DNA from 2 places in the Streptomyces sp. NBC_01077 genome. Region 2 is predicted to be linked to the other one. Evidence: riboswitches for the same ligand, from Rfam matches in the RefSeq annotation. Region 2 holds a riboswitch; the other holds the start of a gene.

Region 1 (3,833 bases), 3.2 Mb from region 2:
GGTCGCCATGATGGCCAAGGAGGCCGTCAACCGCGCCTTCGAGACGACCCTGGCCGAGGGCGTCCGTTTTGAACGCCGCCTGTTCCACGCGGTGTTCGCCACGGCCGACCAGAAGGAGGGCATGTCCGCCTTCGTGAACAAGCGGCCCCCGCACTTCACCCACCGCTGACCCCACGCCCTCGCGCCGGCCCGGAGGCCGGGCGGCGGCACGGCACCTCACGCAGGGCGGCCGGGGCGGGTCGGGCGCGCCGGGCGCCCGACCCGCCCCGAGCGGGATCAGGCGCTCTCGGCAGCCAGGTCCGCGCGGACTTCACGGGCGGCCGCGACGAGGTTCTCCAGGGAGGATCGCGTCTCGGGCCAACCACGGGTCTTCAGACCGCAGTCGGGGTTGACCCACAGGCGCTCGGCGGGGATGGCATCGAGTCCCTTGCGCAGGAGTGCGGCTGCCTCCTCGGTGCCGGGGACGCGCGGGGAGTGGATGTCCCAGACGCCGGGTCCGGCCTCGCGCGGGTAGCCGTGCGCGGCCAGTTCGCCGGCGACCTGCATGTGGGAGCGGGCCGCCTCCAGGCTGATGACGTCCGCGTCGAGGTCGTCGATCGCCTGCACGATGTCCCCGAACTCGGCGTAGCACATGTGGGTGTGGATCTGGGTGTCCGGCCGCACTCCGCCGGTCGTCAGCCGGAACGACTCGGTCGCCCAGGCCAGGTAGGCGGCATGGTCGGCGGCGCGCAGCGGCAGCGTCTCGCGCAGCGCCGGCTCGTCGACCTGGATGACCGACGTGCCCGCCGCCTCAAGGTCGTTCACCTCGTCGCGCAGGGCGAGAGCCACCTGCCGGGCGGTCTCGCCCAGCGGCTGGTCGTCCCGTACGAAGGACCAGGCGAGCATGGTCACCGGACCGGTCAGCATGCCCTTGACCGGCTTGGAGGTCTGCGCCTGGGCGTACGTCGTCCAGCGGACGGTCATCGGTTCGGGGCGGGAGACGTCCCCGGCCAGGATCGGGGGCCGGACGTACCGGGTGCCGTACGACTGGACCCAGCCGTGCTGGGTGGCCAGGTAGCCGGTCAGCTGCTCGGCGAAGTACTGCACCATGTCGTTGCGTTCGGGTTCGCCGTGCACCAGGACGTCGATCCCGGTCTTCTCCTGGAAGGACAGGACCTCGCGGATCTCGTCCTTGATCCGCTCCTCGTACCCGGCGGCGTCGATCCGGCCGGCCCGCAGATCGGCCCGCGCGATGCGCAGCTCGCTCGTCTGCGGGAACGAACCGATGGTCGTCGTCGGCAGCAGCGGAAGGCCCAGGTGTGCCCGCTGGGCGACGGTCCGCTCCGCGTACGGCTGCGAGCGCCGTCCATCGGTGTCGGTGACGGCCGCCGTGCGGGCACGCACCGCCGGATCGCTGGTCAGCGCGGATCCGGAGCGTGATGCCAAGTCGGCCCGGTTCGCCGCGAGTTCGGCCACGATGGCGTCCGTGCCCTGCGCGAGCCCGCGTGCCAGGACGGCGATCTCGGCCGTCTTCTGCCGGGCGAAGGCGAGCCAGCGGGCGATCTGCGGATCGACGTTCCGTTCGGCGGCGGCGTCCAGCGGCACGTGCAGGAGGGAGCAGGAGGCGGCGACGTCCACCTGGTCGGCGAGCCCGAGGAGCGTGCCGAGAGTGCCCAGCGACCTCTGGTAGTCGTTGATCCAGATATTGCGTCCGTCGACGACGCCCGCGACCAGGCGCTTGCCGGGCAGCCCGCCGGCGGCGGCGAGGTCGTCGAGGTTGGCGGCGCCCGACTCCGTGAAGTCGAGGGCCAGGCCTTCGACCGGCGCCTTGGCCAGTACGCCCAGCGCGTCGCCGAGCCGCCCGAAGTAGGAGGCGACCAGCAACTTGGGACGGTCGGTGGCGGTGCCCAGGTCGCGGTAGGCCCGGGCGGCGGCGTTCAACTCGGCGGGCGTGCGGTCCTGGACGAGAGCGGGCTCGTCCAGCTGCACCCATTCGGCCCCGGCCGCCCGGAGGTCGGCGAGCACCTCGGCGTACACGGGAAGCAGCCGGTCCAGCAGCGTCAGCGGCTCGAAGTCGGGGGCCACGCCCGGCGCGGGCTTGGCGAGCAGCAGGTAGGTGACGGGGCCCACGAGGACCGGGCGGGCGGCGTGGCCGAGGGCGAGGGCCTCCTTCAGCTCGTCGACCTGCTTGCGGGAGTCGGTGGTGAAGACGGTGTCCGGCCCGAGTTCGGGCACCAGGTAGTGGTAGTTGGTGTCGAACCACTTGGTCATCTCCAGCGGGGCGATGTCCTGGGTGCCACGGGCCATCGCGAAGTACCCGTCCAGAGCGTCGGCCGCGACCGCCGCGCGGTGCCGCTCGGGTACGGCGCCGACCATCACACTGGTGTCCAGGACGTGGTCGTAGTACGAGAAGTCGCCGGTCGGCACCTCGTGGATGCCGGCTTCGGCCAGCTGCCGCCAATGCGAACGGCGCAGGCTTGCCGCGGTGACCCGGAGGGCGCCGGCGCCGACACGGCCCTTCCAGTACCCCTCGACGGCCTTCTTCAGTTCGCGGTTCTGCCCCTGGCGGGGGTACCCGTACACGGTGGCTCGTGCTGCCGCGGCTGCGGGCTTCGGTGTCACGGAACTCTCCTTCGCGAGATGTGTCCTGAGCGCCCCGGAGACGGGACGTGGACGCGAAGGAACGAACGACCGGGCGGAACACGTCGCGGATACACCGCACGTGCCGCTCGATGAGTACGCCGACCCGCCCACGAGGTCACCGGGATCACCGCACGCGGAATCGTCCACGTGCGGGCAACGGGCAGGTCTTCGGACTCGCGGGCACGTCTGCCGGGGCAGACACCTACTGGCCGTCGCTTCCCAGACCCGTCCGGGCCCAGTGCGTATGACGGCGGTCGTTCCCACTCACCGCTGCGGGGCAGTCCCGGATTCCCACCGGGTTCCCTCTTACGACGCATCCCGCCTGGCGGACGGGGCGAACCAGCTGCACGCCCACCTTAGGCGGACGAACGGCGGCCGCGCACCCCTGATCGAATATCGGGACGCCCCGTGTCAGCCGGTTCCGGCCGGGTCCTCAGCGATGGAGCAGCCGCTGCCACTCCTGGGGGACGCGGCCGGCCGGGCCCGGGGCCGGCTGGTCGGCCGGGTGGCCGCCCGGAGGGGCGAGTACGGGGCCGGCTTCGTACAGGTCGTCGGTGTCGTAGTTCCAGAACCAGTCCTCGCCCGGCTCGAAGCTCTGCACCAGGGGATGCCCGGTGGACTTCCAGTGGGCGGTGGCGTGCTGGGCCGGCGAGGAGTCGCAGCAGCCGATGTGGCCGCACTGGGCGCAGCGCCGCAGGTGGAACCACCAGCCGCCCACCGTGTCGCAGTCCGCGCAGCCCGTGCCGCTGGGCGGGACGCTCGGGTCGATTCCCTCGATCTCGGTCATGCGGGCTCCTCGGCGGTCTCGGGGCCGGTCGCGGTTTCGGTGTCGGCCGTGGTTCCGGTTCCGGTCTCGGCTTCGGTTTCGGCTTCGCTCTCGGGGGCGGTCAGCGGCAGCAGCACCTGGAACCGGGTGTCGCCCGGCACGGACTCGACCTGGAGGCTCCCGTGGTGCTTGCTCACGACGATCCGCCAGGAGATGTCGAGGCCGAGACCGGTGCCTTCGCCGACCGGTTTGGTCGTGAAGAAGGGGTCGAAGATACGACTGCGGATGTCCTCGGGAACACCGGGGCCGGTGTCGCGGAACTCCACGAGCAGGCGGTCGCCCTCCCGGGCCGTGCGGACCGTCAGGGTGCCGTCGCCGCCGGCGCTCCCGATGGCGGACACCGCGTTGTCGATGAGGTTGGTCCACACCTGGTTCAGCTCCGCCG
Region 2 (3,833 bases):
GCGGCGGCGATGGCCTTCACGGCGGCGACGGTCATCAGGTTCGGGTCGCCGGGGCCGAGCCCGACGCCGTACAGCTTGCCGGTGGTGGTGCCGGTTCCGCTCATGCCTGGATCTCCGCTTCGTGAGCGATCGCGTTGATCGCGGCGGCCGTCATCGCACTGCCGCCGCGCCGGCCCCGTACGACGAGGTAGTCGAGGCCCAGGTCCTGCGCGGCCAGGGCGTCCTTGGACTCGGCGGCGCCGATGAAGCCGACCGGTATGCCGAGGACGGCGGCGGGCTTTCCGGCTCCCTCCGCGACCATCTGGAGGAGGTGGAAGAGGGCGGTCGGCGCGTTGCCGATGGCGACGACGGAGCCTTCGAGGCGGTCGCGCCACAGTTCGAGGGCGGCGGCGGAGCGCGTCGTGCCGAGGTCGGCGGCGAGGCCCGGCACGGACGGGTCCGAGAGCGTGCAGATCACCTCGTTGTCGGCGGGCAGCCGACGCCGGGTGACACCGCTGGCGACCATCTGGGCGTCGCAGAGGATCGGCGCACCGGTCCGGAGCGCGGCGCGGGCGTTCGCGACGACCTGCGGCGACCAGGCGATGTCGCGTACGAGGTCGGTCATGCCGCAGGCGTGGATCATCCGGACCGCCACCTGGGCGACGTCGGCGGGCAGCCCCGCCAGATCCGCCTCGGCGCGGATCGTGGCAAAGGACCGGCGGTAGATCTCCGCCCCGTCCTTCTCGTAGTCGAACATCCTGTTGCTCTCGCTCATCTCGTCGTACGGGCCGCGGTCACGGCTTCGGGCAGGGCGGTACGGGGGGTGGGGACGCCGTCCACCAGGTAGTCGCCGCCGGCGGTGGCGAGGACGTCGGTCCAGTCGCCGTGCGGGTGTCCGCAGCGGCGCTCGCACCCGGAGAAGTGCACGGGGAGGCCGGGGCGGTCGGTGTGGTCGGGGCGGCTGGAGAGGCCTGGGCGGTCGGGGTGCACGGGGAGGCCGGTGTGGTCGGGGCGTGGGCCCGGGACCGCGTCCGCGCGGACGTCGGCGAGGGACTTGGCGCAGCCGGGCCGCCCGGTGCAGGCGGTGACGCCTGCCCAGGGGGAGTCGGCGCGGGTGATGAGCCCGGCTGCGTCGAGGGCGGGCAGCCGCTCGGCGCCGGCCCCCACCACGACGACTCCGCGCCAGGGCGTGAGCCGTACCTCGTCGGCGGGAAGCAGCGCCCGGAGCTGGGCGGCGGTGAGCCGGCCGAGCGGGGCGAGGAGGGAGAGGGCGGCGGCGCCGAGGGTGCCGGGGGGGAGGGGAGGGCCTTGGGGAAGCTCCGGCGCGGCTACGGGCTCCGCCGTCACCCCCGACTCCGCCACGTCCACCTCGTACCCCTCAGGGAGTTCCCGGACCCGCCAGGCCCCGGTTCCGGCCTTCCGCGCCGCGGCCAGGAACCCGCCCGCCACCGCCAGGGCCGCGCCGGGCGCGTCGGAGCCCGAGAGGCGGACGGCTCGCCCGCCGACGTGCAGCTGCGCCTCGCCGCGACCCACTGCGACCAAGGTCACATCCCCGCCGAGCCCGGCCACGTCACCGCGCCCGTCGTCGAGGACGAAGAGGAACCGGCCGGAGAGCGCCGCCGCCCAGGGCGCGGCGCACAGGAGCGCGTCCAGCTCGCGGGCCCACAACTGCACGTCGGCGGTGCCGAGTCCGTCGAGGCCCGCGGCCGGGGAGGCCACGATGTTGCGGACGCGTTCGTGGGTGGGGGAGGGCAGCAGGCCCGCCTCGTCGAGGAGCGCCGCCAGCTCCGCCCCGCAGTCGTCCGTGAGGCCGCGCAGCTCCGCGTTGCCGCGCGAGGTGATGCTGATCCGTCCGTCGCCGAGGGTCTCCGCCGCATCCGCAAGGGTCTCGACCTGACGTGACGTCAAGCGTCCTGCGGGCAGGCGGAGTCGGGCGAGGCGGCCGTCGTCGGCGGAGTGCAGGCGCAGCGCCCCGGGGCACGCGTCGCCACGGTCCCGTATGCGAGGTTCGCCCGGCTCGGGCACCGGGGGCGGGGTGGGCGGCATGGCGGCGAGCATACCGACGGGCCACCGGGCGGCCACCGGGTGTGATCCGGCCGACTCGGCCGTCCGCCCCGGCCCGTCGACCGCACGATCTACTATGCAGACGGCATGGGGTCCCAGGACCCCGGGGAGGAAGCCCGGTGAGAATCCGGCGCGGTCCCGCCACTGTGAGCCGGTCCGGTCCGTGCGTCAGCACGATCCCGGGCAGGTGAGTCAGGAACTCCCGCCGTCCATACGACCACCCGGGGCGCGGACAACCCCGAGGAAGGCCTGCGCTCGCCATGCTTCTGCTGCTGTCGCACTCCGACACCGACCTGCTCAGCGCCCGCGCGGCCGGCGGCCCGGTGGAGTACCGCTTCGCCAACCCCGCCCGTCTCCCCCTCGCCGAGCTGACCGGTCTCCTGGCCGACGCCGAGCTCGTCGTCGTACGCCTCCTCGGCGGCCTCCGTTCCTGGGAGGAGGGCCTCGACGCGGTCCGCGCGGCCGGCAAGCCGGTGGTCGTCCTCAGCGGCGAACAGGCCCCCGACGCACAGCTGATGGAGGCGTCCACCGTCCCCGTCGGCGTCGCCACCGAGGCGCACGCCTATCTCGCGCACGGCGGCCCCGCGAACCTGGAGCAGCTGGCCCGCTTCCTCTCCGACACCGTCCTGCTCACCGGTCACGGCTTCGAGTCCCCGGCGGCCGCCCCCACCTGGGGCCCGCTGGAGCGCACGCCCCGGACGACCGACGGTCCGACGATCGCGGTGCTCTACTACCGCGCCCACCACATGAGCGGGAACACCGGCTTCGTCGACTCGCTGTGCGAGGCGATCGAGGACGCCGGAGCGCAGGCGCTCCCGCTGTACGTGGCGTCCCTGCGCGCCCCCGAGCCGGAGCTGCTCGACCGCCTCCGTACCGCCGACGCGATCGTCACCACCGTCCTCGCGGCGGGCGGTACCAAGCCCGCCGAAGCGCAGGCCGGCGGCGACGAGGAGGCCTGGGACGCGGGCGCGCTCGCCTCGCTCGACGTGCCGATCCTGCAGGCGCTCTGCCTGACGGGTTCGCGCGCCGCCTGGGAGGAGAACGACGAGGGCCTCTCCCCGCTGGACGCCGCCAGCCAGGTCGCCGTCCCCGAGTTCGACGGCCGGCTCATCACCGTCCCGTTCTCCTTCAAGGAGATCGACGAGGACGGCCTGCCCGCGTACGTCGCCGATGCCGAGCGCGCGGCCCGCGTCGCCGGGATCGCCGTACGGCACGCCCGGCTCCGGCACATCCCGAACGCCGAGAAGAGGCTGGCACTCGTCCTCTCCGCGTACCCGACGAAGCACTCCCGCATCGGCAACGCCGTCGGTCTGGACACCCCCGCCTCCGCCGTCTCCCTCCTGCGCCGTCTGATCGCCGAGGGGTACGACTTCGGTCCCGCCGAGGAGCTCCCGGGCCTGGTCTCCGGCGACGGCGACGAGCTGATCTACGCCCTCATCGAGGCCGGCGGCCACGACCAGGACTGGCTCACCGAGGAACAGCTGGCGAAGAACCCCGTCCGCATCCCGGCCGCCGACTACAAGCGCTGGTACGCGACGCTCCCCGAGGAGCTGCGGACCCACGTGGAGGAGCACTGGGGCCCGGCGCCCGGCGAGATGTTCCTCGACCGGTCCCGCAATCCCGAGGGCGACATCGTCCTCGCCGCGCTCCGCCGCGGGAACCTGCTGATCCTCATCCAGCCGCCGCGCGGCTTCGGCGAGAACCCGATCGCGATCTACCACGACCCCGATCTCCCGCCGTCCCACCACTACCTGGCCGCCTACCGCTGGATCGCCGCCCGCGCCGAGGAC

The links. A riboswitch is a leader RNA that binds a small molecule or an ion and turns the genes downstream of it on or off. The one in region 2 is predicted to bind cobalamin.
Region 1: another riboswitch for cobalamin. It lies ahead of metE (5-methyltetrahydropteroyltriglutamate--homocysteine S-methyltransferase); the one in region 2 lies ahead of cobN (cobaltochelatase subunit CobN).

What each region holds. Positions count from the first base shown of each region.
Region 1 is NZ_CP108669.1:1,652,253-1,656,085, reverse strand. Features, by position in the region: gene OG462_RS07365 (enoyl-CoA hydratase) at 1-169, shown strand, start outside; gene metE (5-methyltetrahydropteroyltriglutamate--homocysteine S-methyltransferase) at 277-2,601, opposite strand; cobalamin riboswitch at 2,764-2,981, opposite strand; gene OG462_RS07355 (UBP-type zinc finger domain-containing protein) at 3,056-3,409, opposite strand; gene OG462_RS07350 (ATP-binding protein) at 3,406-3,833, opposite strand, start outside.
Region 2 is NZ_CP108669.1:4,812,671-4,816,503, reverse strand. Features, by position in the region: gene OG462_RS21615 (precorrin-2 C(20)-methyltransferase) at 1-104, opposite strand, end outside; gene OG462_RS21610 (precorrin-8X methylmutase) at 101-736, opposite strand; gene OG462_RS21605 (cobalamin biosynthesis protein CobG) at 751-2,037, opposite strand; cobalamin riboswitch at 2,110-2,268, shown strand; gene cobN (cobaltochelatase subunit CobN) at 2,304-3,833, shown strand, end outside.